Linked DNA regions of Variovorax paradoxus EPS. The protein of the gene in region 1 interacts with the protein of each later gene in a pairwise test. Links are inferred from orthologs where the notes say so. Each region holds a gene or a part of one and is shown in the gene's direction. Other genes may lie near its edges. The genes, in order: glmS and VARPA_RS26370.

The links.
Region 2: the proteins of glmS (region 1) and VARPA_RS26370 interact in binary tests that used the Escherichia coli proteins (3 or more experiments, as listed by UniProt). The link is inferred for Variovorax paradoxus EPS from one-to-one orthologs.

Annotation. Positions count from the first base shown.
Region 1 is NC_014931.1:1,183,285-1,198,687, forward strand. The notes cover bases 6,352-9,258. They hold glmS (glutamine--fructose-6-phosphate transaminase (isomerizing)), read left to right. Parts: upstream 6,352-6,818; coding sequence 6,819-8,699; downstream 8,700-9,258. Other genes in these bases: VARPA_RS05320 (Lrp/AsnC family transcriptional regulator), read right to left, coding at 6,352-6,680; VARPA_RS05330 (aspartate aminotransferase family protein), read right to left, coding at 8,721-9,258. In the rest of the region: VARPA_RS05280 (lytic transglycosylase domain-containing protein), read right to left, coding at 1-44; VARPA_RS05285 (5-formyltetrahydrofolate cyclo-ligase), read left to right, coding at 54-671; VARPA_RS05290 (LysR substrate-binding domain-containing protein), read right to left, coding at 747-1,730; VARPA_RS05295 (DUF2917 domain-containing protein), read left to right, coding at 2,018-2,341; VARPA_RS05300 (BLUF domain-containing protein), read right to left, coding at 2,426-2,830; VARPA_RS05305 (Crp/Fnr family transcriptional regulator), read left to right, coding at 2,965-3,690; VARPA_RS05310 (DUF6279 family lipoprotein), read right to left, coding at 3,710-4,600; bifunctional UDP-N-acetylglucosamine diphosphorylase/glucosamine-1-phosphate N-acetyltransferase GlmU, read left to right, coding at 4,599-6,035; more of VARPA_RS05320, read right to left, coding at 6,198-6,351; more of VARPA_RS05330, read right to left, coding at 9,259-10,043; VARPA_RS05335 (phosphotransferase), read right to left, coding at 10,048-11,100; VARPA_RS05340 (ABC transporter permease), read right to left, coding at 11,134-11,955; VARPA_RS05345 (ABC transporter permease), read right to left, coding at 11,952-13,202; VARPA_RS05350 (ABC transporter substrate-binding protein), read right to left, coding at 13,199-14,257; VARPA_RS05355 (ABC transporter ATP-binding protein), read right to left, coding at 14,311-15,393. UniProt on the Escherichia coli protein: Catalyzes the first step in hexosamine metabolism, converting fructose-6P into glucosamine-6P using glutamine as a nitrogen source.
Region 2 is NC_014931.1:5,743,916-5,759,411, forward strand. The notes cover bases 3,724-6,723. They hold VARPA_RS26370 (phosphatase PAP2/dual specificity phosphatase family protein), read left to right. Parts: upstream 3,724-4,545; coding sequence 4,546-5,901; downstream 5,902-6,723. Other genes in these bases: VARPA_RS26365 (bifunctional alpha/beta hydrolase/class I SAM-dependent methyltransferase), read left to right, coding at 3,724-4,549; VARPA_RS26375 (hypothetical protein), read left to right, coding at 5,894-6,334; VARPA_RS26380 (lysophospholipid acyltransferase family protein), read left to right, coding at 6,331-6,723. In the rest of the region: CDF family Co(II)/Ni(II) efflux transporter DmeF, read right to left, coding at 1-886; Holliday junction branch migration DNA helicase RuvB, read right to left, coding at 896-1,960; VARPA_RS26360 (CDP-alcohol phosphatidyltransferase family protein), read left to right, coding at 2,129-2,743; more of VARPA_RS26365, read left to right, coding at 2,783-3,723; more of VARPA_RS26380, read left to right, coding at 6,724-7,056; VARPA_RS26385 (phosphatidate cytidylyltransferase), read left to right, coding at 7,053-8,009; VARPA_RS26390 (YdeI/OmpD-associated family protein), read left to right, coding at 8,006-8,641; VARPA_RS26395 (hypothetical protein), read right to left, coding at 8,655-9,542; Holliday junction branch migration protein RuvA, read right to left, coding at 9,539-10,111; VARPA_RS26405 (PhoH family protein), read left to right, coding at 10,132-11,082; rRNA maturation RNase YbeY, read left to right, coding at 11,084-11,542; dtd (D-aminoacyl-tRNA deacylase), read right to left, coding at 11,549-11,992; VARPA_RS26420 (cation diffusion facilitator family transporter), read right to left, coding at 11,989-12,909; VARPA_RS26425 (FecR family protein), read left to right, coding at 13,060-13,545; VARPA_RS26430 (OmpA family protein), read left to right, coding at 13,542-14,165; tyrS (tyrosine--tRNA ligase), read right to left, coding at 14,203-15,411.

The DNA of each region.
Region 1 (15,403 bases):
CGCGGGCGGTTGCGCATGGATGCCAAAATGCTTGGGAACTGCATCGGGGGATTATGGACAAGTCAAAGGGAGCCGACACCTCGGCGACGGCGAGTTTTCTGAAGGATCAGTTGCGCAAGGCATTGATCGAACAACGTCTGGCGATGCCGGACCGGCTGACACGCGCCGACCTGCTGCAGCGCGTCATGCGCATCTGGCTGGTCGGCCGGCCCGACACCGTGATCGGCGCCTATTGGCCGATCAAGGGCGAGTTCGATCCGCTGCCCGCGCTGCACCGCTGGAAGGAAGACGGCGAGCTGATGGAAGAGACGCAGCGCCGCCGCATCGGACTGCCCGTGATCGACAAGGTTCACAAGACCCTCACCTTCCATGCCTGGTATCCGGGCTGCCAGATGGAAGAAGACGCCTACGGCATTCCCAAGCCCAAGGACACCGAGCTGATCGTGCCGACCCTGCTGTTCGTGCCCTGCGTGGGCTACAGCGCCGGCGGCTACCGGCTGGGCTACGGCGGCGGTTTCTACGACCGCACGCTGGCGGCGCTGGAGCCGCGGCCGTTCACGGTGGGTCTGGGCTTCACGCACGGCTTCCTAGAGGACTTCGAACCCGAAGCGCACGACCTGCCGCTCGACGCCATCCTCAACGACAACGGCGTCGTCTGGCCGATGTCTTGAGCCCCCCGGCTTTTCACTTCGTGTAACTCCAGCCCCCAAGGGGGAGGCGCGGCCCGGCGGCGGCCGCATTCCCGATCAATCGATGTCGTCGATGGTGTCCGGATCGGGCACCTCGCCGATGGTCCCGCGCGTGGTGTCGGCCTGCAGCAGCAGCCAGTCCCAGAAGGCCTTGATCTCGGGCCGCAGCGCGTTGCGCGGGCCGGCGATGAGCCAGTAGGACATCGGTGAATCCATGCGGTGCTGCGGCAGCACCTCGACCAGGTCGCCGTTGGCCAGGCTTTCGGCGATCAGCGAGCTGCGCGCCAGCACCACGCCCTGTCCGGTGAGCGCGGCCTGCACCATCTGGTAGGCGTAATTGAAATAGAGCCAGCGCTTGGGCTGCGCGCGCTCCAGGCCATTCACTTCGAACCAGCGCCGCCACGTCAGCCATTCGAGGTGCGTGCGATGCGCATCGCCGGCCTCGATCAGCGTGAAGCGCGTGATGTCTTCCGGCGTCTTGATCGGCGGGCTGCTCTTGATGAGCCAGGGGCTCGCCACCGGCGTGAGGTTTTCGCCGAACAGGCGCACGGCGGTGGGCGGCATGGCCTCGCGGGGGCCGTAGCGCAGGGCGATGTCCACGTCGGCCACCTCGAGGTCCACCGCCACGTCGCTGGCGTCGATGCGGATGTCGATCTCGGGGTTGTCGCGCTGGAAGGCCTCCAGCCGCGGGATCAGCCACATCGAGGCAAACGACGCAAACGTGGTGAGCGACACGCTCTTGCGCCCCGCGCTCTGGCGAATCTGGCGCACCGCCATGTCGATGCGCGGCAGCGACTGCTGCACCGAGAGCAGCAACTGCGCTCCGGCGCTGGTCAGCTCCACCGCCCGCGTGTGGCGCAGGAACAGCGACACGCCCACTTCCTCTTCCAGCGACTGGATCTGGCGGCTGACCGCCGACTGGGTCAGCGCCATTTCCTCGGCCGCGGCGCGGAAATTCAGGTGCCGGGCGACGGCCTCGAAGGCGCGCAGATGGCCGGCGGAGATCGGGCGGGAGCGCAGGTGGGTTTGCGAATGTTGCATGGAGGTGCCTTTGAAAGGCCGGCTGCATCTGCTTGCGCTGTCCCTTCGGGGAACACCGCGGAACCGGCTTTGCCGGGCTGCAGGTGTTGCCCCCGGCGAGGGGGGAGGAGAAGCGACACGAAGTGCGCGAAGCCTGGGGGAGAGCCTTGATTGATGCGAAACCAGCATCAGTAGGCTACTTCGTTTTCATTGGACCCACAACGCCCGGGAAACGATCATTCATTCCCGAACTGCGCCATTGCCTCCGTCCTGTCAATCGCACTTCGGCAAGCCCAAGGAGTTTCATCATGTCCACCGCCGTCTGCACCACCCCATCGCTCGCTTCCCTGTCGATCCCCGCCCGTACCGCTGCCGCCGCCGTGCCCCCGGCCGTACGCCGCGGCGCCTGGCAGATTGCCCCCGGCGAGGCAATGAGCCTGAAGGCGCGTGCGGCCAGCGTCCTGCGCGTCAAGCAGGGCCGGGTATGGATCACGCCCGATGCCACGCTGGCCAATCCCAGCGAAGACCTGGTGCTCGCACCGGGCGAATCGATGACGGTGGCCGCCGGCCAGCGCATCGTGATGGAAGCATGGGATGGCTACGGTGCCACCTACACATGGGATCAGGCCTGAACGGTCACCGGTTCCATGGACGCACAAAGGCGGCTTCGGCCGCCTTTTTCTTTTTGTCGGCGGCTTCGAGCGCCTTTTTCTTTTTCAGCCGCTGATGTCGAAGCTGGAGCGCAGCGCCAGGAAATGCTTGAACGCGGCTTCCCCTTCCAGGGCGTGCACGCCGGCCATCAGATCAGGGCCTTCGCTCTCGGCCAGGCCCAGGCCGAAGCCGCTGTAGCGGCGCGATTCCAACTGGCCCTCGTGGACCAGCCGCACCTCGGTGTGCCGGAGGTCTCGTTCGATGCTCCGCATCAATGCCTTCACCGCATCGCGCGGGCCCTCCAGGTGCTGGCAGAAACGCATGCCGTCGAAGACCAAGAGGCCGGTGATCTTTCGCTGGGCATTGCGGGCCCGTGCCTGGCCGACGATGGTGCCCACGGCATTGGGGGGCAGGTCTTGCGCGAGTACGCTGCAATAGAAAATTTCGTGGAGCGGCTGTTCGTCTGTCATGCGTCTTGGAAGAAAACGCTGCGGAGTCTAGACAGCGGCGACGGCCGGCGAAATGTAAAAAGACACAGCGCAAAAGCCTATAGTGCCGCGTGAGATTCGATGACTATCCCGTTGCCGCGTCCCCTCCCCAAGGGGTGAATCCTTGCGACGACTGCGCGCTGCGCCGGCTTGAGGCGTTCCTGCCCGCATCGCCGGAAGAGCTCAAGACCATCCAGTCGTTCCGCGTCGGCGCCCGGCGGGTGGAAGCCGGCGGCTCGATCATCGAAGAGCACCGGCCCAGCACGCAGCTCTTCACCCTTTATTCGGGGTGGGCGTTTCGCTACAAGACCCTGACCGACGGGCGCCGACAGATCCTGAGTTTTCTGCTGCCCGGCGATTTCATCGGCCTGCAGGACGAATTCGCCGAAGGCCAGACGCACGGCGTGGAAGCCGTGACCGACGTTTCGCTGTGCGCCTTCTCGCGCGACCGCCTCTGGCCGCTCTTCCACGCCCAGCCCAAGCTCGGCTACGACATCACCTGGCTCGCGGCGCGCGAGGAAAAGATGGTGGACGACAACCTCGTCACCACCGGCCGGCGCAACGCGGGCGAGCGGGTGGCGATGCTGCTCATGCACCTGTACCGCCGGGCCGAACGCGTGGGCATGGTGCGCGACGGCTGGGTGGAGTTTCCGTTCAACCAGCAGCACATCGCCGATGCGCTGGGGCTTTCGCTGGTGCACACCAACAAGACCCTGCGCCGCCTGCAGCGCCTGGGGCTCCACAAGCTCGATGCGGGGTGGCTCCGCATCCTGGAGCCGCATGCGCTGGAGGCGCTGGGCGACTATTTCGAGCGGCCGCTGCGGCCCGTTCCGCTGATCTGAAAGCGCGCCGGCCGCGGCCTCAGCGCGTGGCCACCACCAGTTGCCGCAGGTCGCTCTGGTAGGCCTGCAGCCGGCGCACCGCTTGCTCGCGCTGGCTGGCGCTGGTGCCGTTGTGCAGGGCCGCGAGATTCCGGCAGCCTTCCTCCAGCAGCGCCTGCTGCTGGTCGCGCCAGGGGCCGGGCGGCGGCTCCGCGATGCGCAGCAGATAGGCATGCAGCGCGGCGCGCGCCTCGGCCGGCGACGGCTTCTTCGTGGCGAACCCGCGCAGCATCGCCAGCGCCTCCTGCTGGCGCTTGCGGCGCTCGGCATCGGCGAGCTGCGGGCTGAAGACCGACTGCGCCACCTGCTGCTTCAGCAGATCGCGCTGCTCGGACGTGAGGCGGCCGTAGAAGTCTTCCATGCGGTCGAGGAACTGGTCGTAGCGCTTTTCCTGCACCTGCGCGGGCGTGCGGTCGAGCCAGTCCTTGCGGTAGTCGTTGTTGAGCTTGGCGTACTTGCGCTCCAGCTGCTGCAACTGCGATTCGCTCAAAGTGAGTGCCAGGTCGGTGGTGGCCGGCTCGGCGCGCTCGACCGCGGCCAGCAGGCGCTCGCGAATGCTGTCGGCGAATTTGCAGGCCTGTGCCGGCGTCACCTCGCCCGGCGCCAGGCCTTGCGCTTCCTGCAGCAGGGTGATGACCTTGGGCAGCTCGTTCTGCCGGTGCCAGGCCAGCAACTGGGCGAGTTCGTCGCGCACCTTGGGTGTCTGGGTGCTGTCGAAATCGAAATACCCGTCGAGCCACCAGTAGCTCACCTCGGGCAGGTTGTTGTAGGCCAGCTTCACCGCGCTGCAGGCGCCCAGCGCAGAGACCAGCAGCAGCACGCCGATAATTCGCGCCAGTTCCGCGCAACGCATCCGGGAAAACACAAGCATGAATCAGACTCCGCAGCAGCAAAAGCAAGACATCCAGGGGCCGATCGACGTGGTGATCATGGCGGCCGGCAAAGGCACGCGCATGAAAAGCAGACTGCCCAAAGTGTTGCATCGTTTGGGCGGCCGCGCGCTGATCGCGCATGTTGCCGACACCGCCGCCCGCATCGGCGCTCGCCATGTGGTGGTCGTGACCGGCCACTGTGCTGCCGAGGTCGAGGCCGCGATGGCCGGCGCCGTCGGCGGCGCGACGCCCCGTTTCGCACGCCAGGAACCGCAGCTGGGCACCGGCCACGCCGTGCAGCAGGCGACGCCGCTGCTGCCCGACGACGGCACGGTGGTCGTGCTCTCGGGCGACGTGCCGCTCATCGGCGAAGCCACGCTGCGGGCGCTGGTTGCCGCCAGTGCCGGCGAGCGCCTGGCGCTGCTGACCATCGAATTCGACGACCCGAGCGGCTACGGCCGCGTGATCCGAAGTGCGGCCGGCGGGGCGGTGACGGCCATCGTCGAGCACAAGGACGCCAACGAGGCGCAGCGCGCGGTGCGCGAGATCTACAGCGGCGTGATGGCCGTGCCCGCGCGCCTGCTCAAGGGCTGGCTCGCGCGGCTGGACAACCGCAATGCGCAGAATGAGTACTACCTGACCGACGTCGTGAAGCTCGCCGCAGCCGACGGCGTGTCGGTGGTGGCGCACATCACGACCGATGCGCTGCAGGTGGCGGGCATCAACAGCCCGGTGCAGCTCGCGGCGCTCGAGCGCGCCTGGCAACTGCGCCAGGCGAATGCGCTGATGGAGCAGGGCGTGCGCCTGGCCGACCCGGCGCGCTTCGACCTGCGCGGCACGCTGGCATGCGCGGGGGACGTCGAGATCGACGTCAACTGCGTGTTCGAAGGCGCGGTGTCGCTGGGCGAGGGCGTGCGCATCGGTGCGAACTGCGTGATCGCCAACGCGCGCATCGAGGCCGGCGCGGTGATCCATCCGTTCACCCACATCGACGGCGAGAAGGCCGGCGTGACGGTGGGCGAGCGCGCCCTGATCGGCCCGTTCGCGCGCCTGCGCCCCGGCGCGCAACTCGGGACGGAGGTGCACATCGGCAATTTCGTCGAGGTGAAGAACTCCACGCTCGCGGCCGGCGCCAAGGCCAATCACCTGGCCTACCTGGGCGATGCCACGGTGGGCGAGCGCGTCAACTACGGCGCGGGCAGCATCACCGCCAACTACGACGGCGCCAACAAGCACCGCACGGTGATCGAGGCCGACGTGCACATCGGCAGCAACTGCGTGCTGGTGGCGCCGGTCACCATCGGCGCGGGCGGCACCATCGGGGGCGGATCGACCGTCAACAAGTCGACCGAACCGGGCGCGCTGACCGTGGCGCGCAGCAAGCCGGTGAGTTTTCCCGACTGGAAGCGGCCGCAGAAGAAGCCGAAGGCCTGATATCGCATTGCGTTCGAAAAGACGAATCCGTTCACGCTGAGCTTGTCGAAGCGCCGCGTGAGGCTTCGATCCTTCGACAAGCTCAGGACAGGCCAAGCTCAGCCCGAACGGTTCTCGTTGATCAAACGCGAGGTCGTATGCGAGGTCGTATGAACGGCTGCCTCAGCCCAGCGGCACCGCGGGTTCGAACTTGGCGCGCTTGAGGCTGAAGAACGCCTTCACGTTGCGCACGTTGGCATCGGCCGTGAACAGGCGCTGGGTCAGCGCGCCGTAGTCCGGCATGTCGCGCGCCGCGACCACCAGCACGAAGTCGGGGCCGGGCGAGACGCGCCAGCACTGCTGCACCGCGTCGTCGGCGATCACGCGGGTTTCGAAGGCGTCGAGCGCGGCGGCGTCCTGCCGGTCCAGCGAAATCTCGACCACCGCCTGCAGTCCGTGGCCCAGCACCGCGGCCAGCCGGTCGGGCGAGAGCAGTGCGACCTGGCGCTCGATGAGGCCTTCGTCCTTCAGCCGCTGAACCCGTCGGAGGCACGTGGGCGGGGAGATGCCCACGTCGGCGGCGAGGCGCTGGTTGGTCTGCGAGGCGTCGCGCTGCAGCGCTTCGAGCAGCCGGAGGTCTACTGCATCGAGGGAGATTGATTCCATATATCGATAAATTATGGAATAAAAATCCAAATAGAAGAAGTGATGAAATAAAACTCCAAATTCAATGGAATTTCGAGGGCATATTTTCTCTTCACCTCCCTACCATCTGGCCTCTTCTTCATTCAAAGGCAGCTCACCATGTGCGGCATCGTCGGGGCAGCGTCCCATCGCAACATCGTTCCGGTCCTCGTCCAGGGCCTCCAGCGGCTCGAGTACCGCGGCTATGACTCCTGCGGCGTCGCGGTGCATGCGAGCGGCCTCACCCGGGCGCGCACCACCTCGCGCGTGGCGGAGCTCGTCACCCAGGTGCGCGAAGACAAGGTCGAAGGCCTGACCGGCATCGCCCACACGCGCTGGGCCACGCACGGCGCGCCGGCCGTTCACAACGCGCACCCGCACTTCAGCCACGGTCCCGGCGCCGACGCGCAGGGCGCGCGCCCCGGCCGCATCGCGCTCGTGCACAACGGCATCATCGAAAACCACGAAGCGCTGCGCGCCGCGCTCGAAGCCAAGGGCTACGTGTTCGAGAGCCAAACCGACACCGAGGTCATCGCCCATCTCGTCGACAGCCTCTACAACGGCGACCTGTTCGAGGCCGTGAAGGCCGCGGTGCTGCAACTGCACGGCGCCTACGCCATCGCCGTGATCTGCCGCGACGAGCCGCAGCGCGTGGTCGGCGCGCGCGCCGGCTCGCCGCTGATCCTCGGCGCGGGCAAGGACGGCAGCGAGAACTTCCTCGCGAGCGACGCGATGGCGCTCGCGGGCGTGACCGACCAGATCGTCTATCTCGAAGAAGGCGACGTGGTCGACCTGCAGCCGGGCAAGTACTGGATCGTCGACAAGAACCACAAGCCCGTGACGCGCCAGGTGCGCACCGTGCTCGCGCACAGCGGCGCGGCCGAACTCGGCCCCTACCGCCACTACATGCAGAAGGAAATCTTCGAGCAGCCGCGCGCCATCGGCGACACGCTCGAAGGCGTGGCGGGCATCGTGCCCGAGCTGTTCGACGGCATCGGCCAGGACGGCGCCACGGGCGCCAGCGCGCATCGCGTTTTCAAGGACATCGACAAGATCCTCATCCTCGCCTGCGGCACCAGCTACTACAGCGGCTGCACCGCCAAGTACTGGCTCGAGAGCATCGCCAAGATTTCCACCCAGGTCGAGATCGCGAGCGAATACCGCTACCGCGACTCGGTGCCCGACCCCAAGACGCTGGTGGTCACCATCAGCCAGTCGGGCGAAACGGCCGACACGCTCGCCGCGCTCAAGCACGCCCGCTCGCTCGGCATGGAACAGACGCTGACGATCTGCAACGTCGCGACCAGCGCGATGGTGCGCGAGTGCAAGCTGGCGTACATCACGCGTGCCGGCGTGGAGATCGGCGTGGCGTCGACCAAGGCCTTCACCACGCAGCTCGCCGGCCTGTTCCTCCTGACGCTGGCCATCGCGCAGACCAAGGGCCATCTCACCGAAGCCGACGAGGCGCGCTACCTGAAGGAAATGCGCCATCTGCCGGTCGCGCTGCAATCGGTGCTCGCGCTGGAGCCGCAGATCATCGGCTGGGCCGAGGACTTCGCGCGCAAGGACAACGCCCTGTTCCTCGGCCGCGGGCTGCACTACCCGATCGCGCTCGAAGGTGCGCTCAAGCTCAAGGAAGTGACGTACATCCACGCCGAGGCGTACGCGGCCGGCGAGCTCAAGCACGGCCCGCTCGCGCTGGTGACGAGCGAGATGCCGGTGGTCGCGGTCGCGCCGAACGACGCGCTGCTGGAAAAGCTCAAGAGCAACCTGCAGGAAGTGCGCGCGCGCGGTGGCGTTCTGTATGTGCTGGCCGACGGCGACACGAAGATCAAGAGCGGCGAAGGGCTGCATGTGATCCGCATGCCGGAGCACTACGGCCAACTGTCGCCGCTGCTGCACGTGGTGCCGCTGCAGCTGCTGGCGTATCACACGGCGTGTGCGCGCGGGACCGATGTGGACAAGCCGCGGAATCTGGCGAAGAGCGTGACGGTGGAGTGAGGCGGACAGGGCCCGTTGGACCTAGCGAAGGCCTGAAACGCCTTCGGCAAGCACCTCGTCCAACCTCGCAAGAAAGATATCCGCGTGCGCTTCGGAGAACGGCAAGGGCGGACGCACCTTGAGCACGTTGCCCGCGATGCCTGCAGCCCCGATCAACACGCCGCGCTCGCGCATGGCGTTGACGATCCTTGTCGTTTCGGTCGGGGCCGGCGTCTTGGCGGCTCTGTCGCGCACGAGCTCGATGCCGACGAACAAGCCCTCGCCGCGTATGTCGCCAATGAGTTCGTGCCGTTCGGCGAGCCGGGCAAGACCGGCCTTGAGATAGCAACCGACGCGTTTGGCGTTCTCTTGCAAACCTTCCCGCTCGATCACATCCAGCACCGCCGTTCCGACATTGGCCGAAACGGGGTTGCCGCCGAACGTATTGAAGTACCGGCAGCGCTCGCCGAATTCGCGCAGCAACTGCGAGCGGCAGACCATGCCTGCCATTGGATGCCCATTGCCCATGGGCTTGCCGAGCGTCACCATGTCAGGCACCACGCCGTGGCGCTGAAAGCCCCACATGTGCGACCCCATGCGTCCGAAACCGGCCTGGACCTCGTCGGCAATGAAGACGGCGCCCGCAGCACGCATGGTTGCGACCGCCTCCGCCACGAAACCCGCTGGATCTGTGTAGACCCCGTCGCTGGAGAAGGCGGTGTCCAGCAGCAGCGCGGCCGGCCGAATGCCGGCCTGGCGCATGTCCTCGATCGCCCTGCCGACATGCGCGGCGAAGTCTCGACCGGCTTCGGGCCCTTGCCCGACTGGCATGGGCACGGTGCGCACATGGCTGCCGAGCGGCGCATGCGCCCCCAGTGAAGGCGAGAGTTCGGCCAGCGCGCTGGTGACGCCGTGGTACGCGAACTGCGTGACGACGATGCCGGAGCCACCGGTGCAGGCCCTGGCCACTCGCAAGGCCAGGTCGTTCGCCTCGCTCCCGCTGCAAGTGAACATCACATGCGCGAGCTCCACCGGGAAAGAAGCGAGCAGGCGTTCGGCATAGTCGACAACGTCTTCGTGCAGGTAGCGCGTATGCGTGTTCAGCTGGGCCGCTTGCCGCGCCAGCGCGGCGACGACTTCGGGGTGGCAGTGCCCCACGCAGGCGACGTTGTTGTAGGCGTCGAGATAGGGCGTGCCGTGCGCGTCGTACAGCCAAACGCCTTCTCCCCGGACCAGATGCACGGGCTTTTCATAGAACAGCCGGTAGGCGGGCCCAAGCAGGCGCCGCCTGCGTTCGAGCAGGGTCTCTTCGGTACGCGCGTCTCTGGCGGATCCGGAGGTTTCGGAGGTTTCGGCAATCGTCATTTCGTCATTCCATGTTGCAGGCGCGGCGCAGCGTCTGGCGCGCTTGTGCTCTCGGAAGGGCGCCGCAGCGTTCCAGGCGAGCCCAGGACTTCGCGTTGTTGCGCAGGATGTAGTCGCGGTTCTCGGGATGCTGCTGCGCACGCCATCCGCCGATGGCCACGACCGAGACCAACCGCGTCGCCATGAGGTCGAAGAGCACATCGATTTCCATTGGCTCGAGCGGAAGCACCGCGTGGTAGGCCGCGACGAATTCGGCCACCGTACCGAGCGGATCGGAACTGTCCGTCAATTGGTACGAGCTGGCGATCGCGAGGTCGTTGATCAGCGCCGTGTGCACCATGTCGCCGAAATCGAGGATGCCGGCCACGCGGTCATGGTGTGCCGGATCCACCAGCACGTTGTAGTCGTTGAGGTCGTTGTGCACGACCTGCGCCCGCAGCCGTGCAAGCTGCGGTCTGGCGTGCTCCTCGAAACCGTCCAGGAAGCGTTCGGCCAGGCTGCGCTGCCTCATGTCGGGGATGTGCGCCAACAAATCTCTCAGGTCGCCGGCATGCTTGAGGTCCCATGGCAGGTCATGTCCCGCGGCCGGATGGAAAAAGCCGCGCAGCGCGATCGCGAGCCGGGCCAATGTCGCGGCCATGTGCTGGCGCAGTGCGGAACTGCGCGGAACCATCGGCAGCAGGTCGCCCTGCAGGTACGACAGCAGCCGCACGATGCGAGGTGCATGGCCGCCGATGGCGAGGAATTTCTCGGATTCGCCATCGCGGGTCTCGATCACATGAGGAACCGGCAGCGTCGGGTCGGTGCGCATGATGTGCAGCAACGCCTGGGTCTGGAATTCGGTCATGGACCGGTCTTCCGCAGGGTGCGAAATCTTCAACAGGTAATCGTGTCCCTGCCCGGACCGGATGCGGAAGTTCTGGTCGCGTTCGCCGGTCAACCGCTGCACCACACCGCTGATGCCGTAGTGATCGTGAACGAGCCGCTGCGCGGTCTCCACGTCGATTGCCGGGGCCGGCAGCGTGAACGCATCGCCGATGTTCGACAGACTATGCATGCTGATGGAATTCCATGTGAGTTGAGAAGGCCCTCATGCCGCCACGCCGCGCAGTCGTGCGCTGCGCCGCCGCAGCCACTCCAGGGTGAGCAGCAAAAGGACAGCCAGGCCGATCAGCAGCGTCGCGGCTGCCGTGATGGTCAAGCTGATGTTGTCGTTGATGCCGGCGAACATCTGGCGCGGCAGCGTGCGTTGGTCCGGTCCCGTCAGCAGCATCGCCACCACGACTTCGTCGAAGGAGATGGCGAAGGCGAACAGCGCGCCCGAGAAGATGCCCGGCGCCAGCATGGGCAAGGCCACGCGAAAGAACGCGCGCAGCGGCGATGCGCCCAGATTCGCTGCGGCGCGCAGCAGGTTGACATCGAATCCGGCCAGTGAAGCGCTGACGCTGACCAGCACGAAAGGTACGCCGAGGGCCGCATGCGCGAGGGTCAGGCCGATGAGGCTGTTGGCCAGACCCACGCGCGCAAAGGCGAAGTACATCCCCACCGCCACGATGATGACCGGCACGACCATCGGAGAAAGCAGGAGTGCGAAGACGAAGGCCCGTCCGCGGAACCGGGTGCGCCAGAAGCCGAAGGCAGCCAACGTTCCCAGAACGGTCGCCAGCACCGTCGCACCGACACCCACGAGCAGGCTGTTCTTCAGCGTGGGCAGCCAATTGCCGGAGGTGAAGAAATCTTCATACCAGCGCAATGAAAAGCCGGGCAGCGGGTAGTAGAAAAAGGAGCCGCTGGAAAACGACAACGGCATGATGACCAGGATCGGCGCCATCAGGAAGACAAGCACCGCGATCGCGTACGCCCACAACAAGAGGCGGCAGCTTCGCTGGAGGGGGGATGCGTTCGGGTTCATGCCGCTTTCATCCTGTCGACGCCAACGAGGCGCGCGTAGGCCGCATAGAGAACAGTGGTCGCCATGAGCAGCAGCAGAGACAGCGCCGCGGCCATGCCCCAGTTGATGGTCTTGGTCGCGTAGAAGGCGATGAAGTAGCTGATCATCTGGTCCCCGGCACCGCCGACCAGCGCCGGCGTGATGTAGTAGCCCAGCGCCTGGATGAACACCATCAGGCCGCCGGCGCCCACGCCCGGGAGTGTCTGCGGCAGGTACACGCGGCGAAACGCCGTCCAGGGCGTCGCGCCCAGCGACCCGGCGGCCCGCATGTGCGAGGGCGGAATGCTCTTCATCACTGCGTAGAGCGGCAGCACGACGAACGGCAGGAGCACGTGCACCATCGCCGCGTAGACCGCAAAGCGCGTGTAGAGCATCGCGAGCGGCTCTTTGATGAGGTGGAACTGGAGCAAGGCCGAGTTCACGACGCCCTCGTTCTGCAACAGGACGACCCAGGCGGTCGTTCGCACGAGCAGCGAGACCCAGAAAGGCAGCAGCACGCAGATCATCAGCAGGTTCGCCTTGCGCTCAGGCAGGCTGGCCAGCAGGTACGCCAGCGGATAGCCGAACAGCAGGCAGGCCAACGTGACGCCGCCCGCAATCGACAAGGTGCGCCAGAGGATCGGCACGAAGACCGCCTGGTCCGGCGGCATCGCTTCGACGCCGCCGCCCGGCGACGAACGCAGGTCGAGCGCGCCGAGAACGAACAGCGAAGTCGCGGGACCCTTGGCACGCGCCAGGGCTCCCCAGGTATCGAGCTCGCCCCATTTCGGATCGATGCCGACAAGCACCTCGCGCGCACTGGGCTCCAACGGCCCGTCCGGCAGGCGCCGGGCCGTGGAGAACATCAGCGAGCGGAACCCGTTCACGTCGTAGTTCAGGCGCGTGGCGGCCGACGCGAGCCGGCCGGCGCTGCGCGCCGCGCGCACGTCGGTTGCCAGGGCGGCGAACACGGCGTCGTCCGGCAACGCGGTCCCGTTCCACGACTGCAGCCGTGCAGACACCGTCGGCAGGATCTCGGCCACTTCGGTGTCCACGACGGATCGGCTCAAGAGGGCGCCGATCGGCACGAGGAACGTGAGCAGGAGGAACAGTGCGAGCGGCGCGATCAGGAGCAGGGCCTTCGTGCGGTGACGGCGGGAAGCCCGTCTCAGATCGCTCTTCAGGCCCCTGGCGGCGGCCGTCGGACAGGTCGCGCCGTCTGCGGTCACTTCGACACCCAGCTATTGAAGCGCTGCGTCAGGCGGTCGAGGTTCTCGAGCCAGAACTTGTCGCTGATGAGCAGGGCGCTCGCCATGTACTCCGGGTTCGTCGGGAGGTCGGGCAGAACGGACTTGGCGACCAGCTCGGTGCTGCGCTTGTTGGTCACGCCGTAGGGAATGAGGGGAGGGAGGTCCTTCTGCACCGACGGCGCTCCGGCGAAGACAAGGTACTGCTCGGCCTGCGCCTTGTTCGGCGATCCCTTCATGATGGCCCACGAGTCGATGGTGTAGAGGCTGTTCTTCCAGGTGATCCGGAAGTTCTTCTTGTCGGTCTTGTTGGCCGCGGCGATGCGGCCGTTGTAGGCCGACACCATCGCCACTTCGCCCGAGGCCAGCAGCTGAGGCGGTTGCGCGCCCTTCTCCCACCAGACGATGCTGCTCTTGATGGTGTCGAGCTTCTTGAATGCGCGGTCCACGCCCGCTGGCGTCGACAGCACCTGATAGACATCCGCCGGCTTCACGCCGTCCGCGATCAGCGCGAACTCGAGGTTGGTCTTTGCGCCCTTGCGCAGGCTGCGCTTGCCCGGAAACTTCTGCAGATCGAAGAAGTCCGCCCACGACTGCGGCCCCGCGCCCTTGAACTTGTCGCCGTCGTAAGCCAGCACGAAGTTGTAGAGGATGGCGCCGACGCCGCAATCGTTCGCGGCCTCCGGCATGTAGGCATCGCGCCCGCCGAGCTTGGCCCAGTCGATCTTCTCGAAGAGGCCTTCCTCGCAACCCAGTTGCAGTTCCTCGGATTCGACCTGCACCAGGTCCCAGTTGTTCGCACCGCCCTGGAGCTTGGCGCGCAGCACGCCGATGCCACCGTCCCACGATTCGTCGACCAGCTTGACGCCGGTCTTGGCAGTGAAGGGCTTGAAGTACACCTCGCGTTGCGCGTCCTGGTATGCGCCTCCCCACGACACGACGGTGAGCGGACGGCCTTGGGACCAGGCGTTGGTTGCAAGGCCTGCGGCGCCGAGCGTCGCAACGAGCAGCAATGTGGCCGAACGAAAGATGGACATGAGCGATTCCTCTATCTGTGGGGTTGAACTACGGGCGGGGAAGAAGAGCACCCTCAGGGTGCGACGAAGATCCGGGCGTGTTCGATGCGCCATGTCACGCAGAGGCGTGAGCCGGGCGTGGGCAGCGTGTCGAACTGATCGGGGCTGCGGCAGGCGATCATTTCCTGGCCGTCGCTGGTGCGAAGACGGGCGCGCATCTTGTCGCCGACGAAGATGGCCTCCTCGAGCGTCGCGGCCACGCCCACGCCTTCAGCGCTCCTGGACGTGGACAGCTCGGCGCGTTCCGGGCGCAGCGTGAAGACGCCCTCGCCGCCGACACGCAAGCCATCGCCTGCAACGGCCTGCAGGAGCGAGCCGCCTTCGGTGCGCAGAACGGCGACGCCGTCCACCAGCGCTTCGACCGTGCCCGACAGGCGATTGCTCTCTCCGACAAATGTGGCGACGAAAGCACTGGACGGCTGCTCGTACATCTCGCGCGGTCCGCACAGTTGCTGGATCTTTCCCTGGTGAAACACCGCGATGCGGTCCGACATGGTCAGCGCCTCTGCCTGGTCGTGCGTCACATACACCATGGTCACGCCGAGGCGCCGGTGCAGTTGCCGAATCTCGAACTGCATTTGTTCCCGCAGGTTCTTGTCCAGCGCACCCAGCGGTTCGTCCATCAACACCAGCTTGGGCTCGAACACCAGCGCCCGGGCCACGGCGACGCGCTGCTGCTGGCCTCCGGACAACTGAGCCGGCAATCGTTGTGCCGCATGCGACAACTGCACCATGTCCAGCGCGAGCTTCACCCGGCGTGCCTGCTCATCGCGTCCGACGTTGCGGACCTGCAATGGAAAGGCGACGTTCTCGCCAACGGTCATGTGGGGAAACAACGCGTAGTTCTGGAACACCATGCCGATGTCCCGCTTGTATGCGGGCACCGCGCGCAGCGATCGACCCGCCAGGCGGATGTCCCCGCTGGTCGGCGTCTCGAAGCCGGCCAGCATCATCAGGGTTGTCGTCTTGCCCGATCCGGAGGGGCCGAGCAGCGAGAGGAATTCGCCTTCCTGCACTGCGAGGTCGAGGTGATCGACGACCTGCGACAAGCCGTCGTAGGACTTGCAGACTTGATCGAAGGTGGCAATGACGGACATGACTATTTCT
Region 2 (15,496 bases), 4.6 Mb from region 1 along the record:
CGTCGGCCGTGAGCGTGAGTGAGTGCGTCACCACCGTGAGCGCGCAGGCATAGGCATCGCGCCCCACGCGCCAGACATGCAGGTCGGCCACGCGGGTTTCCGAATCGGCCAGCGTGGTCTCCACGCCTTCGCGGATCTCTTCGGTGACCGGGTGGTCCATCTCGCGGTCGAGCAGGACCTTGCCGGTTTCCTTCAGCAGGCCCCGAGCCCAGCTGGCGACCAGCACCGCGCCGACGATGCCCATGGCCGGGTCGAGCCAGGCCCAGCCGTAGAACCAGCCGCCCAGCAGCGCCGCGATGGCGAGCACCGAGGTGGCGGCGTCAGCCAGCACGTGCAGGTAGGCGGAGCGCAGGTTCAGGTCGTGGCCGTGTTCGTGCGAATGACCGTGATCGTGGCCGTGGTGATGCCCATGGTCATGCCCGCGATCGTGGTGCGTGCCGCCCAGCAGCCGTGCGCAGACCAGGTTGACCACGAGCCCCAGCACCGCCACCGAAATCGCCTCGGGGTAGTGGATCGCGGAAGGCGACCACAGCCGCTCCAGCGAGCCCACCACCATCAGCGCCGCCACGCCGAGCAGCAGCAGCGCGCTCGCGAAGCCGCCGAGCACCTCGATCTTCCAGGTGCCGAATGCGAAGCGCGGGTCGCGTGCATAGCGGCGAGCGGCCGCATAGGCAAAAGCGCTCAGGCCGATGGCCAGCGCGTGCGAACTCATGTGCCAGCCGTCGGCCAGCAGCGCCATCGAGTTGAACCACCAGCCGGCGCCGATCTCGACCACCATCATCGCGGCGGTGATCCACATCACGAGGCGCGTGCTGCGCTCGGCGGAGGCATTGCCGGCGCCGAACTGGTGGTCGTGCTGCCAGGCGCTCAGGTCATGGGTGTGCATGGTGAGTCTTCAAACTCCGAAAAGGTCCTGTCCGTCCGAACGGCTCGAGGGCGGCGTCACGCCCAGGTGCCGGTAGGCGGCCAGCGTGGCGATGCGCCCGCGCGGCGTGCGCTGCAGGTAGCCCTGCTGGATGAGGTAGGGCTCGATCACGTCCTCGATGGTGTCGCGCTCCTCGCCGATGCTGGCCGCGACGTTGTCCAGGCCGACCGGGCCGCCGTCGAAGCGGTGGATCACGGCTTCGAGCAGCTTCCTGTCCATGAGGTCGAAGCCCTGCGGATCGACGTCGAGCATCGCGAGCGCCTTGTGGGCGATGTCCTCGGTGATGCGGCCGTTGCCCTTGACCTCGGCGTAGTCGCGCACGCGGCGCAGCAGGCGGTTGGCGATGCGGGGCGTGCCGCGCGAGCGGCGGGCGATCTCGAAGCCGCCGGTGTCGTCGGTTTCCACCTTGAGCAGGCGGGCGCTGCGGGTCACGATCAGCGCCAGTTCCTCGGGCGTGTAGAACTCCAGCCGCGCGACGATGCCGAAACGGTCGCGCAGCGGGTTGGTCAGCATGCCGGCGCGGGTGGTGGCGCCCACCAGGGTGAAGGGCTGCAGGTCGAGCTTGATGCTGCGCGCCGCGGGGCCCTCGCCGATCATGATGTCGATCTGGTAGTCCTCCAGCGCGGGGTACAGGATTTCCTCGACGACCGGGCTCAGGCGGTGGATCTCGTCGATGAAGAGCACGTCGTTGGGCTCGAGATTGGTCAGGAGCGCCGCCAGGTCCTTGGGCTTCTCGAGCACCGGCCCGGAGGTCTGGCGCAGGTTGACGCCCAGCTCGGCCGCGATGATGTGCGAGAGCGTGGTCTTGCCGAGGCCGGGCGGGCCGAACAGCAGCACGTGGTCGAGCGCCTCCTTGCGCTTGCGCGCGGCGCCGATGAAGATTTCGAGCTGCTCGCGCACCTTGGCCTGGCCGACGTATTCGTCGAGCAGCTTGGGGCGAAGGGCCCGCTCGATCGCCTCTTCGTTGGGCGAAGCGGGAGCGGCGGACACCACGCGTTGGGGGGCGGGGGCGAAATCGTCGGTCTGGATGGTCATGGGAGGGGGGTGTGCGCTGAAGAGTTTAGTGCCGAGCGCCGCGCCGGGCCGCCCCAAGCAAGAGAGCGGCCCCCTCGGGGAGCAACGAGGACACAAAGTGCCGAGCGTGGGCGCCATTCTCACTGGCAGAATGCTTCGGCCATATAACGAACGAGGGGAAGGCAGCACGTGTCGATCTACGAATTGAAGCCGCGTTTCCAGGCCCTGCTCCGGCCGCTGGTGGTCCGGCTGCATGCGATGGGCGTCACGGCCAACCAGGTCACGCTGGCGGCGTGCGTCGTCTCGGTCGCGCTCGGGCTCTGGCTTTTCTTCGCGGCGCCCTCGCTTGCCGCCTTCGCGCTCATTCCCGCATGGATGTTCCTGCGAATGGCCTTCAACGCCATCGACGGCATGCTGGCGCGCGAGCACAACCAGCAAAGCAAGCTGGGCGCCTTCCTCAACGAACTGACCGACGTGGTTTCCGACGCCGCGCTCTACCTGCCCTTTGCGCTGGTGGTGCCCTTCAGCCCGTTCTGGGTCGGCACGGTGATCGTGCTGGCCGGCCTCAGCGAATTCGCCGGCGCGCTCGGCCCCACGGTGGGCGCCTCGCGCCGCTACGACGGCCCGCTGGGCAAGAGCGACCGGGCCTTCGTCTTCGGCGCGCTCGGCCTCTACGTGGCACTGGGCTGGCCGCTCGCGGGCTGGACGGCTTGGCTGATGCCGCTGCTGGCGGTGCTCGTGGCCTGGACCATCGTCAACCGTATTCGCCGCGCATTGGCCGAAGCCGATGCCGCCGGCCGCTGAACACATACCTACAAACAGACAGATATCGACAGGGATTCAATGACCGACATCACTTCACGCACAGCCCAAGAGCTTCATTTCCAGACGCACGACGGCGAATCGCTTTTCTACCGCCGCTGGCCGGCCACGGGCACCGTGCGCCGCGGCGCCATCGTGCTGTTCCACCGCGGCCATGAGCACGGCGCGCGCATGGCGCACCTGGTCGACGAACTCGACCTGCCCGACTTCGACTTCTACGCCTGGGACGCACGCGGCCACGGCCGCTCGCCGGGCCAGCGCGGCTACAGCCCGAGCTTCGGCACCTCGGTGCGCGACGTGCAGACCTTCGTGCATCACATCGGCACCGCACACGGCGTGCCCGAACAAGACATCCACGTCGTCGCGCAGAGCGTCGGCGCAGTGCTGATCGCCACCTGGGCGCACGACTACGCGCCCAAGGTGCGCGGCCTCACGCTGGCCTCGCCCGCCTTCAAGGTGAAGCTCTACGTGCCCTTCGCGCGCGCCGGGCTCGGGCTGATGCACAAGCTGCGTGGTCTCTTCTTCGTCAACAGCTACGTGAAGGCGAAGTTCCTCACGCACGACCCCGAGCGCATCGCAAGCTACGAGAGCGATCCGTTGATCTCGCGGCCCATCGCGGTCAACATCCTGCTGGGCCTTTATGAAGCAGCCGACCGCGTGGTGGCCGATGCGAATGCGATCACGCTGCCGGTGCAGTTGCTGATCTCCGGGGCCGACTGGGTGGTGCACCACAAGCCGCAGCACCAGTTCTTCGAGCGGCTGGGCAGCGCCGTGAAGACCAAGACCGAACTGCCGGGCTTCTTCCACGACACGCTCGGCGAAAAAGACCGGGCGCCGGCCGTCGCGCAGATCCGTGAATTCATCCTTCAGCGCTTCGACGCGCCGGCCGTGCCGGTCGACCGCACCGCGGCGCATCTGAGCGGCGACACGGCCGACGAATCGCGCGCGCTGGCCGAGCCGCTCTCGCCGTTGTCTCCGCGTGGCGCCTACTGGGCCTTGACGCGCGGCGGGCTGCAAATCGGCGGCAAGCTCTCCAGCGGCATCGCGCTCGGCCACAAGACCGGCTTCGACTCGGGCAGCACGCTCGACTACGTCTACCGCAACCACCCCGAAGGCAAGGGCCCGCTCGGCCGGAACATCGACAACACCTACCTCAACTCGATCGGCTGGCGCGGCATCCGGCAGCGCAAGATCCACGTCGAGGAGCTGATCCGCATCGCGATGGAGCGCCTGGCCGAAATGCACCGCGAGGTGCGGGTGATGGACATCGCCGCCGGCCACGGCCGCTACGTGCTCGACGCGGTGCTCGCGAGCCCCGTGAAGGCCGCCTCGATCCTGCTGCGCGACTACAGCGACATCAACGTGCGCGACGGCCGCGCCCTCATCGCCGAGAAGGGGCTGCAGGACACCGCGCAGTTCGTGCAGGCCGATGCCTTCGACCGCATCAGCCTCGCCACGGTGACGCCGCGGCCCACGCTGGCGGTGGTGTCGGGCCTGTACGAACTCTTTCCCGACAACGAGATGGTGCAGCGCTCGCTCGCGGGCGTGGGCGATGCGGTGGAAGACCGCGGCTACCTCGTCTACACCGGGCAGCCGTGGCATCCGCAGCTCGAGATGATCGCGCGCGCACTCACCAGCCACCGCCAGGGTGAAGCCTGGGTGATGCGCCGCCGCACGCAGGTCGAGATGGACCAGTTGGTGGAAGAAGCGGGCTTCCGCAAGATCGACCAGCGGGTCGACGAGTGGGGGATCTTTACTGTGTCGCTGGCGGTGCGCACCGGGCGATGAAAACCTGGCTTGGGCAGCGCCCCTGGAAGCGCGCCGCCGCATGGCTGGTGTTCCTCGGGCCGCTGTTCTACGCGACCTACGGCTTCGCCAACTGGTGGGCCACCACGCGCGCGAACGTCCCGTCGATGGCCTTCGACTGGGAGCGGCAGGTCCCGTTCTGGCCGTGGACGATCTTTCCGTACTGGACGATCAACGTGTTCTATGCGCTGTCGCTGTTCCTCGCGCCCAGCAAACACACGCTCGACCGGCATGCGCTGCGGCTCGTCACGGCGACCTTGATCGCCTGCACCTGCTTCATCGTCTGGCCGCTGCACTTCAGCTTCGGGCAGCCGCCGGTCGATGGCGCGCCGGCCTTCTTGTTCAACGCGCTGCGCGGCTTCGACCAGCCGTTCAACCAGGCGCCGTCGCTGCACATCGCATTGGCCGTGATCCTGTGGGACTGGTATCGGCAGTTCATCCGCCCGCTGTGGGCACGGCTGGTGCTGCATGTGTGGGCGTTCGCGATCTGCGCCTCGGTGCTCACGACCTGGCAGCACCACTTCATCGACATTCCGACCGGCGCGCTGCTCGGCGTGGTGTGCGTGTGGCTGTGGCCGCTGGAGCGGGTGGTGTCGATGCGGCGTGCCTGGAAGGTCACACGCGATGCGCAGCGCTGGAAACTCGCGGGGTTCTATGCGGTGGGTGCCGTGCTGTTTCTCGCCGCTGCTTTGTGCGGCGGTGGCGTGTGGCTGTGGCTCGCATGGCCTGCCGCATCGCTGGCCTTCGTGGCGCTCAACTACATCGGCTTCGGCGCGCGCGGCTTCCAGATGAATGGACACGGCCGCATGGGCTGGGCGGCGCGCTGGATCTTCGCGCCCTACCGCCTCGGCGCCGCGATCAACGCATGGCTGTGGACGCGGAAGCTGCCCGCATCGGTCGAGGTGGTGCCCGGCCTGCGGCTCGGCCGGCGACCCACGCGCGCCGAATGGCTCGCCGCCGGCAAGCCGCGGCTCGTGAGTCTCTGCGCCGAGCTGCAGATGCCCGCCGATGTGCCGCACGCGCGCTGCGTGCCACTGCTCGACCTCACGGTGCCGCCGACGGTTCGCCTGCAGCGCGCGGCCGCGGTCATCGAAGGCCAGCGCCGCAATGCGGAGGGCGCGCCGGTCTGGGTCTGCTGCGCGCTCGGCTTTTCGCGCAGCGCCGCGGCGGTGATCGCTTGGCTCGGCCGCTACGGCTCGACCGGCGGAATAGCGCAGGCCGAAGACGCGGTGCGCCGCGCCCGGCCGCAGATCGTGCTGCGGCCCGCATGGCGTGTGTCGCTCGCGCCGCTGAAAACCCTGGAAGTCATACCGAAGGCGCCGCCCCATGACTGACAACGACCGCGCCACCTGCGCCGCACTCGCCGGACTGCTGCGCGCCTTCATGGTGCTGGCGATCTGGGGCTTCGCGCTGACATGCATCGCGGCGCTGGTGCTCGCGCTCACACTGCGCTCGCTCCCGACCACGCCCGCCATGGGCTTCGGCGCAGTCGTGATCCTCGGCGTGCTCGAGCGCTACTTCGCGTTCCGGCTGCGGCTGGACCAGACGCTGTTCGGCGACCTGGCGCGCGGCACCATCGCCTCGCTCGACGCCCTGGACCGCGCGCTGGACCGCCTGGGCCTTCGCAATGCGCCGTCGTCGCCTTCCACACGGCCGCTCGACGACCGCGTACAGGGCACCCGCCAGCTCATGCAGCGCCATGCCATCGTGGTCGCCTGCCAGAGCGCCATGTTTCTCCTTGCCTTGATGACACAGGACATCTCTTGAACGAAGAAGACAACAACAAGAACGACAGCGCGCCCGCCCAGGCGCCCGAAAGCACGGCGCTGCGGCGCGGGCTGGCCATCGTCGCGGGCAAGCTGATCATCGGCGCGGCCGGGCTGCTGACCGGGGTGCGCGCGATCTGGTCGGGCACCAGCCCCAAGGCCGAGCAGACGCTGTACTTCGCCAACCACACGAGCCACGGCGACTTCGTGCTGCTGTGGGCGACCCTTCCGCCCGACCTGCGCGCGCTCACGCGGCCGGTCGCGGGGCAGGATTACTGGGAAGCCTCGAAGCTGCGCAACTTCATCGGCAAGGACGTGTTCAACGCGCTGATGATCCGGCGCGACGGCTCGGGCCAGGGCGGCAACCCGGTCGACCAGATGAAGGACGCGCTGGAAGGCGGCGACTCGCTCATCATGTTCCCCGAAGGCACGCGCAACACCGGCGACGAGATCCTGCTGCCGCTGAAAAGCGGTCTCTTCCACCTGGCCCGCGCCTGCCCCAACGTGCGGCTGGTGCCGGTGTGGATCGAGAACCTCAAGCGCGTGCTGCCCAAGGGCACGCTGGTGCCGATTCCGCTGGCCTGCACGGTGCGCTTCGGCACGCCGATCAAGCTGGAAGAAGGCGAAGACAAGAACACCTTCATCGCCCGCGCACGCACCGCGATGCTCGACCTGCGCCCCGAATACGACCGCAACGACAAGGCCGAGGGCGCCGCATCATGATCGAACTGTCTCCCTTCGCGTGGACCACGCTCAAGCTCTTCGGCGGCGTCTTCGGTGTGCTGGTGCTGGCCTCGGCCATCGGCGCGCTGCTCAAGTGGCGCGTGGCGCACGGCCAACCGCATTCGGTAATCGACAACCTCAACTCGCGCGTCAATGCGTGGTGGGTGATGGTGGCGGTGATCGGTGTGGCCTTCGCGCTCGGCAAGGGCGGCGTGATCGTGCTGTTCTACCTGATCTCGTTCTATGCGCTGCGCGAGTTCATCAGCCTGGCCTACACGCGGCGCGGCGACCACGGGGCCATCGCGCTGGCCTTCTTCGTCGCATTGCCGGGGCAGTACTTCCTGATCTGGATCGACTGGTACGGGCTCTATTCGATCTACATCCCGGTCTACGCCTTCCTGCTCCTGCCCATTCTGGCGACGATGGGGGGCGACACGCAGCGCTTTCTGGAGCGCACCTCGAAAATCCAGTGGGGCCTGATGGTGTGCGTGTTCTGCATCAGCCACGTGCCCGCGCTGCTCACGCTGCAGATTCCGGGCTTCGAGGGCCGCAACCTGCTGCTGATCGCCTTCCTGGTGATCGTGGTGCAGGGCAGCGACGTGCTGCAGTACGTGTGGGGCAAGCTGCTCGGCAAGCGCAAGGTGGCGCCGGAACTGTCGCCTTCCAAGACCTGGGAAGGCCTGATCGGCGGTGTGGCGAGCGCCACCGCGCTGGGCGCCGCGCTCTACTGGGCCACGCCATTCAACCCGTGGCAGGCCGCGCTGATGGCGCTCACGATCTGCCTGATGGGCTTCTTCGGCGGGCTGGTCATGTCGGCCATCAAGCGCGACCGCGGCGTGAAGGACTGGGGCTCGATGATCGAAGGCCACGGCGGCATGCTCGACCGGCTCGATTCGGTGATCTTCGCGGCGCCGATCTACTTCCACGCGCTGCGCTATTGGTGGGTGCCGTGAGCACGGCGGCTGCCAAAAAGGCTGCAAAACCGGCAGCGAAAGCAGAGCGCATCGTCGATGACGCGCCTGTCGAATTCGCGAACGCTGCGGCGCTCGCGCGCTGGTACAAGCGCCACCACGGCACGCATGCCGGCGTGTGGCTGCGCATCGCGAAGAAGGCCAGCGGCATCGCCTCTGTCGACCATCCCGAGGCACTCGAGATCGCACTGTGCTTCGGCTGGATCGACGGGCAGCGCAAGAGCGACAAGAGCGATGGCGAGCAGTATTTTCTGCAGCGCTTCACGCCGCGCACCGCGCGCAGCACCTGGTCGAAGATCAACCGCGACAAGGCGCTGAAGCTGATCGACGACGAGCGCATGCAGCCGGCCGGGCTGGCCGAGGTGGAACGCGCGAAGGCTGACGGGCGCTGGGAGGCGGCTTACGACGCCGCGAGCGTGGCGACTGTGCCGCCCGACCTGCAGGCCGCGCTCGATGCGAACAAGAAGGCCGCGAAGTTCTTCGCCACGCTGGATGCGCGCAATCGCTATGCGGTGCTGTTCCGCACGCAAGGCGCGAAGAAGGCCGAGACGCGTGCGCGGCGCATCGCGCAGTTCGTGGAGATGCTGGCAAAGGGCGAGAAGATCCACCCTTGAGGCGAAGGCGGTCCTAGTCTTCGTCCATCACCCGCGAGCGGCCCAGCCAGAAGCCCAGGATCAAGCCCACCGTGCCGAAGCCGATGGCGCCCCAGAGGCTCAGGAAATTGAAGACGTTGTAGCGGCCCGGCTGGTGCGCCAGTTCTCTCGCCAACTCCGGCTCGACCAGCCCGCCCAGACCTCGCGCGGCCGCGAAATCGAAGCCCGCATCGCCCAGGTAGTTCAGCGTCAGCAGCATCGGCAGCACGGTCAGGAATGGGAACCACGCACCGCGTACCTTGCGCCAGTTCATGAAGTAGGCGGCCGCCAGCAGCACGGCGCCCGCCCCGATCAATCCGAGCACGACGGGCCGCCGGGCCAGCGGCAGCAACCAGGGCCAGACCCATTGCAGCGGATAGAGCGGCCACTCCGCCTGCGGCGCGAGGCCGCCCGGCCGCGCGAAGGCCTGCCACCCCAGCGCGAGCGTGGCGCGGCCCACCAGCGCAGACGCGCAGGCCACGGCCGCAACGCCAAGGCAGCCGATGCGCAGCAGGGACGAACGAGGCTCGGGGAAGACATGCGGCGGCATGACGCTCTGCGTGTAGCTGCCACGGCTCCAGCGCTTGGTGACCACGATGACCTGCGGTTGCGGCGGCGTCAGTTCGCCGCGGACCAGCCAGTCGATCGCAAGGATCGCCAGTGCGAACGCCATCGCGGCGGTGAGCCATGCGCAGGCGCCCGGCATGTCGATGAGGCCGGCTGGCGTCATCATCGGCAGGTTGCCGTAGACGACGCCCGCGCATCCGTAGGCCAGGAGAATCGGCACGCAGCCGATCAGGGCCGCGCGCATGAGCAGCGAATCGCTGTGAACCGACTCGTGGCGCAGCGCTTCGACGCGCGACCACGCTGCCCGCAGGCTCACTTGGCCAGGGCTTTCAGCGCCAGCTTGATGCCTTCGCTCACCGTCGCGTCCTTGGGCAGCGCCTTGAGCGCGAGTGCGGCTTCCTTGTCGCTGTAGCCCAGCGCGATCAGCGCCTGCAGGATGTCGGCCTGCGCGTCGGAGGCCGCATGCGTCGGCAGTCCGATATCGGCGCCCAGCTTGCCCTTGAGCTCCAGCAGCAGCCGCTCGGCGGTCTTCTTGCCGATGCCGGGGATCTTCACGAGACGGCCGAGCTCCTGCGTGGTGATCGCCTGCGACAGCTCGCCCACGCTCATGCCCGAGAGCAGCCCGAGCGCGGTACGCGGACCCACGCCGGTGATCTTGATGAGCTGGCGAAAAGCCGCACGCTCCTCGGCGGTGCCGAAACCGTAGAGAATCTGCGCGTCCTCGCGCACCACGAAGTGCGTGAGCAGCGAAACGCGCTCTCCGGTGCCGGGCAGGTTGTAGAACGTGCTCATCGGCACATCGACCTCGTAGCCGACGCCGTTGCAATCGACCACCACCTGCGGTGGGTTGCGCTCGGCCAGTACGCCGGTGAGTTTGCCTATCATGGGTGCCCTTTTTCCTTGAAATGTCCGGCGTGATTCTGCGACACACCTTTACCCCACCGAACAACTCGCGCCTCGGACACCTGTGCGGACCGCTCGACGCGCACCTGCGCCGCATCGAGGAAGCGCTGGGCGTGAAGATCGCGCACCGCCACGAGCAGTTCAAGGTCGACGGCCCCAAGGCCTCGGCGCAGCGCGCGATGGACGTGCTGCAGGCGCTGTACGAAATTGCCCAGCGCCCGATCGATCCGGCCGTGGTGCAGCTCACGCTGGCGGGCGACGGCTCGATGAGCGACGAGGACGCGGCCATGCTCGTCACCCGCCGCGCCGACCTGCGCGCGCGCACGCCGACGCAGGCGCTGTACCTGGACAACATCGCCAAGCACGACATCACCTTCGGCATCGGCCCGGCCGGCACCGGCAAGACGTATCTGGCGGTGGCCTGCGCGGTCGATGCGCTGGAGCGCGCGGCGGTGCAGCGCATCGTGCTCACGCGGCCGGCCGTGGAAGCGGGCGAGCGGCTCGGCTTTTTGCCGGGCGACCTGACGCAGAAGGTCGACCCGTACCTGCGTCCGCTGTACGACGCGCTCTACGACCTCATGGGCTACGAGAAGGTGCAGAAGGCCTTCGAGCGCAACGCGCTCGAGATTGCGCCATTGGCCTTCATGCGCGGGCGCACGCTGAACAACGCGTTCGTGATCCTGGACGAAGCACAGAACACCACGGTCGAGCAGATGAAGATGTTCCTCACGCGCATCGGCTTCGGCGCGAAGGCGGTGGTGACCGGCGACGTGAGCCAGATCGACCTGCCCAAGCAGCAACTGAGCGGCTTGATCGACGCCGAGCGCGTGCTCCGGCGCGTGAGCGGCATCGCGATCACGCACTTCACGAGTGCCGACGTGGTGCGGCATCCGCTGGTGGCGAAGATCGTCGACGCCTACGACGGCCAGCGCAAGCGCAGCGGCGCGAATTGAGATGGCGCTGCCGGCACTTTCTCTTTCGCTGCAGTTCGGTCGTTTCAAGGGCGTCGAGCGGCACCGCATCGCGCTGCCGCGCCACCGCGTTGCGCGCTGCATCCGCCACGCGCTGGACATCGACGGCGAAATCACGGTGCGCATCGTCGATGCCGATGAAGGCCAGCGCCTGAACCGCGAGTTCCGCGGCAAGGACTACGCGACCAACGTGCTGACCTTCGACTATGCGCAGAGCCCGGTCGCCATGGCCGACCTGGTGCTGTGCGCGCCGGTGGTCGCGCGCGAAGCGAAGGAGCAGCGCAAGACGCTGGCCGCGCACTACGCGCACCTGCTGGTGCACGGCACGCTGCACGCGCAGGGCTGGGACCACGAGACCAGCGAAGCCGACGCCGACGAGATGGAGGCGTACGAAATCCAGATCCTCGCGGAGCTGGGCATCCGCGATCCGTACGGCAAGTAGCTGCTGCTACGCCGACATCTGCAGCGGGATCGTGACCGGCCCGTCGTTGACGAGGTGCACCTGCATGTCGGCGCCGAACTCGCCGGTGGCCACCACCGGATGCGCCGCGCGCGCCTGCGCCACGAAGTACTCGTAGAGCCGCCGGCCCTCGTCGGGTGGCGCCGCGAGCGTGAAGCTGGGGCGGTTGCCGCCGCTCACGTCGGCCGCCAGCGTGAACTGGCTCACCACCAGCAGCCCGCCGCCGATGTCCTGCACGCTGCGGTTCATCTTGCCTGCGTCGTCCGAGAAGATGCGCAGCTTGAGGATCTTGGCGAGCATGCGGTCGGCGAGCGCATCGACGTCGCCGCGTTCCGCGCACAAGAGGATCAAGAGGCCGGCATCGATGGCGCCGACGGTCTGGCCGGCAATGTCGACGCGGGCGTTAGCGACGCGCTGAAGGATGGCTTTCATGGGTGTCCGTGTTCTTTCACGATCTGGGTGGCGCGCGCTTCCATGGTCAGCGGCAGCAACTGGATGGTGACGCGCAGGCCGGGCACGGCGTCCATCAGGGCCTGCTCGAGCTCGTCGCGGAGGCTGGCCGCGCGCTGCAGGGTCCAGTCGCCGGGCACGTGCATGTGCAGGTCGGCAAAGCGGCGCTGGCCGGCGCCGCGGGTCACCATGTCATCGAAGCGCAACCGGCCGCCATCGGGCTGGCGCGCAGCGAAGGCGTCGAGCGTGGCGCGCACGGTGGCGAGCGTTTCGGCGTCGAGCGCTTCGTCCATCAGGCCCTGCGAGGAGCGCCACACCAGCTTGACGCCCTCGCGCACGATGTTGAGCGCCACGCCGATGGCCAGCACCGGATCGAGCCACAACCAGCCGGTGAAGTGCACGGCGACGATGCCGATGACCACGGCGGCGGAGGTCCACACGTCGGTCATCAGGTGGCGGCCGTCGGCCTCCAGCGCGATGGAGCGGTGCGCGCGCGCCGCGCGGAACAGCATCACCGCAAGCGCCGCATTGAGGCCCGAGCTGAACACCGACAGCGCCAGGCCCCAACCCAGTTGCTCGAGCGGCTGGGGCGACAGCAGCCGCTGCACCGACACCCAGAGAATCGCCACCGCGGCGCCGACGATCAGGATGCCTTCGAAGCCGGAGGAGAAATACTCGGCCTTGTGGTGGCCGTAGGGGTGGTCGTCGTCGGCCGGCCGCTCGGCGATGGTCACCATTGCCAAGGCGAACATGGCGCTGGCAAGATTGACGAACGACTCCATCGCATCGGAGATCAAGCCCATCGAATTCGTCATGTAGCCCGCCAACCCCTTGAGCACGATGGTGACCAAGGCAACGGCCACAGAAACGCGGAGCAGTGTTTTGGGAGTGAGCGTCATGGGCAAGCGGAACTGAATCGACAAAAGACGACGCAAAAAACGGCAAAAGGCCGCAAGATGTCGCTGAATTATCGACGTAGTGTCTATATGTAACGCCTTCGGCTTAATATTTTGACTATTGCGAAACATTCTTCGCAGAGAGTCGGGACGATGAAAAACTTTTTGAACATTCTGGGCGGCCTCGCCCTGCTGGGCGCCACCGTGATGGCCCAGGCCCAAACAACACCGCCGCCGGCCGCCGCGGTTGCCGACCTCCAGGCGGGTTTCGTGAAATCGGTGCGCGGCAATGTGCAGCTGCTCAGTGCCGCCGGCACCACCCGCACCGCTGCCGCTGGCGATGCCCTCGGGTCCGTCGACCGCATCGTGACCGGCCCCGACTCTTCGGTCGCCGTGGTCCTGCGGGACGACACGACGCTGGTGGTCGGTCCCTCCTCGCGGCTGGACCTGAAGGAATTCCACTTCGACGCCACCACCCGCGACGGCGGGCTGCTGGTCTCGCTGCTGCGCGGCTCGATGCGCATGATCACGGGCCTCATCGGCAAGACCAACCCCGACGCGGTTCGGGTCGAGACGCAGACCGCGACCATCGGCATTCGCGGCACCGATTTCATCGTTCAAACCGACGGAAAGCCATGATGCCGACGAGCATGTCGCCCCGCCCGCTCCTTCTTCTCTCCACCGCACTGATCACCGCATTGCTCGCCGCCTGCTCGACGCCGGGCACGCGCGTGGTGCTGCTGCCGCAGGCCGACGGCAAGCCCTCCGCGGTCGTGGTGCGCGCCAAGGACGGGGAAGAAGTCCTTTCCAAGCCCTACCAGCGTGCAACGGCCGCGGTGGGCGCCAGCGGCGCGCCGGTGGTCGACCAAGCCGATGCGGCCAAGGTCCAGGCGGAAAACAAGCCGCTTTTCGACATGCGCCCGCCTCCGCCGCAGCGCTACACCGTGTTCTTCGAGGTCGGCGGCACCACGCTGACGCCGGCTTCGCAGCAGATCATGACCGAGGCACTCGCCGCGGCGCTGGCACGCAGCGGCGGCGACATCGTGGTGACCGGCCACACCGACACCAAGGGCAACGGCGAATCGAACGACCAGTTGTCGCGCCGCCGGGCGCAGGAAGTGGTTCAGCTGTTTGTCGAGCAGCGGTTTCCGGCCAACCGCGTCGAGGCCGTGGGCCGCGGCGAGCGCGACCTGGCCGTGCCGACCGCCGACGAGGTGGACGAGCCGCGCAACCGGCGGGTCACGATCGAAGTCCGGTAATCAAGAGAAAGGCCCCGAGGGGCCTTTTTTTTGGGGGTCAGCTCAGGGTCACGCGGGCGAACTTGCGTTTACCGACCTGCACCACATAACTGCCCGCAGGCAGCTTCAGCCCCTTGTCGCTGATCACGACCGAGTCGACGCGCACGCCGCCGCCATCGATCAGCCGGTTGCCATCCCCGGCCGAAGACGCCAGGTTGGCCTGCTTGAGCAATTGGCCGATGCCCAGTGGCGCGCCACTTAGCGACACCTCGGGAATCTCATCCGGCACGCCGCCCTTGCTGCGGTTGACGAAATCCTGCTCCGCCGTTTCGGCGGCTGCCGCGCTGTGGAAGCGCGCGGTGATTTCCTTGGCCAGCGCGACCTTGGCGTCCTTCGGATTGCGGCCGCCTGCGATTTCCGCCTTCAGCGCCTCGATCTGCTCGAGCGACTGGAAGCTCAACAGCGTGTACCAGCGCCACATCAGGTCGTCGGAAATCGACAGCACCTTGGCGAACATGGTGTTGGCGTCTTCGCTGATGCCGATGTAGTTGTGCTTGCTCTTGGACATCTTCTCGACGCCATCGAGCCCTTCGAGCAGCGGCATAGTGAGGATGCACTGCGGCTCTTGCCCGTATTCCTGCTGGAGATGACGGCCGACGAGCAGGTTGAACTTCTGGTCCGTGCCGCCCAGCTCGAGGTCGCTCTTGAGCGCCACCGAGTCGTAGCCCTGCATCAGCGGGTAGAGGAATTCGTGCACCGAGATCGACTGGCCGGCCTTGAAGCGCTTGTTGAAGTCGTCCCGCTCCATCATCCGGGCGACCGTGTACTTGGCGGCCAGCTGGATCATCCCGCGGGCGCCCAGCGGGTCGCTCCATTCGGAGTTGTAGCGAATCTCGGTCTTCTCGGGGTCCAGCACCAGGCTGGCCTGCTTGTAGTAAGTCTGGGCGTTGGCCTCGATCTGCTCCCGGGTCAGCGGCGGGCGGGTGTTGTTGCGGCCGGAGGGGTCGCCGATCGTGCTGGTGAAGTCGCCGATCAGGAAGATCACCCGGTGCCCCAAGTCCTGGAGCTGGCGCATCTTGTTGAGCACCACGGTGTGGCCGATGTGGATGTCCGGGGCGGTCGGATCGAGCCCGAGCTTGATGCGCAGGGGGGTGCCGGTGGCTTCGGAGCGCTGGAGCTTGCGCACCCACTCGTCTTGCGGCAGCAGCTCGTCAGCCCCACGGAGGGATATTTCGAGCGCGCGTCCTACACTATTTGAGAGGCTCATGGATGTAACAGATTCGGCCTTTACGGGCTTTTTTGGCTGACTTTTGGGATGCCGAAGCTATACTCAGCCCGACTTTTCAAGCGCC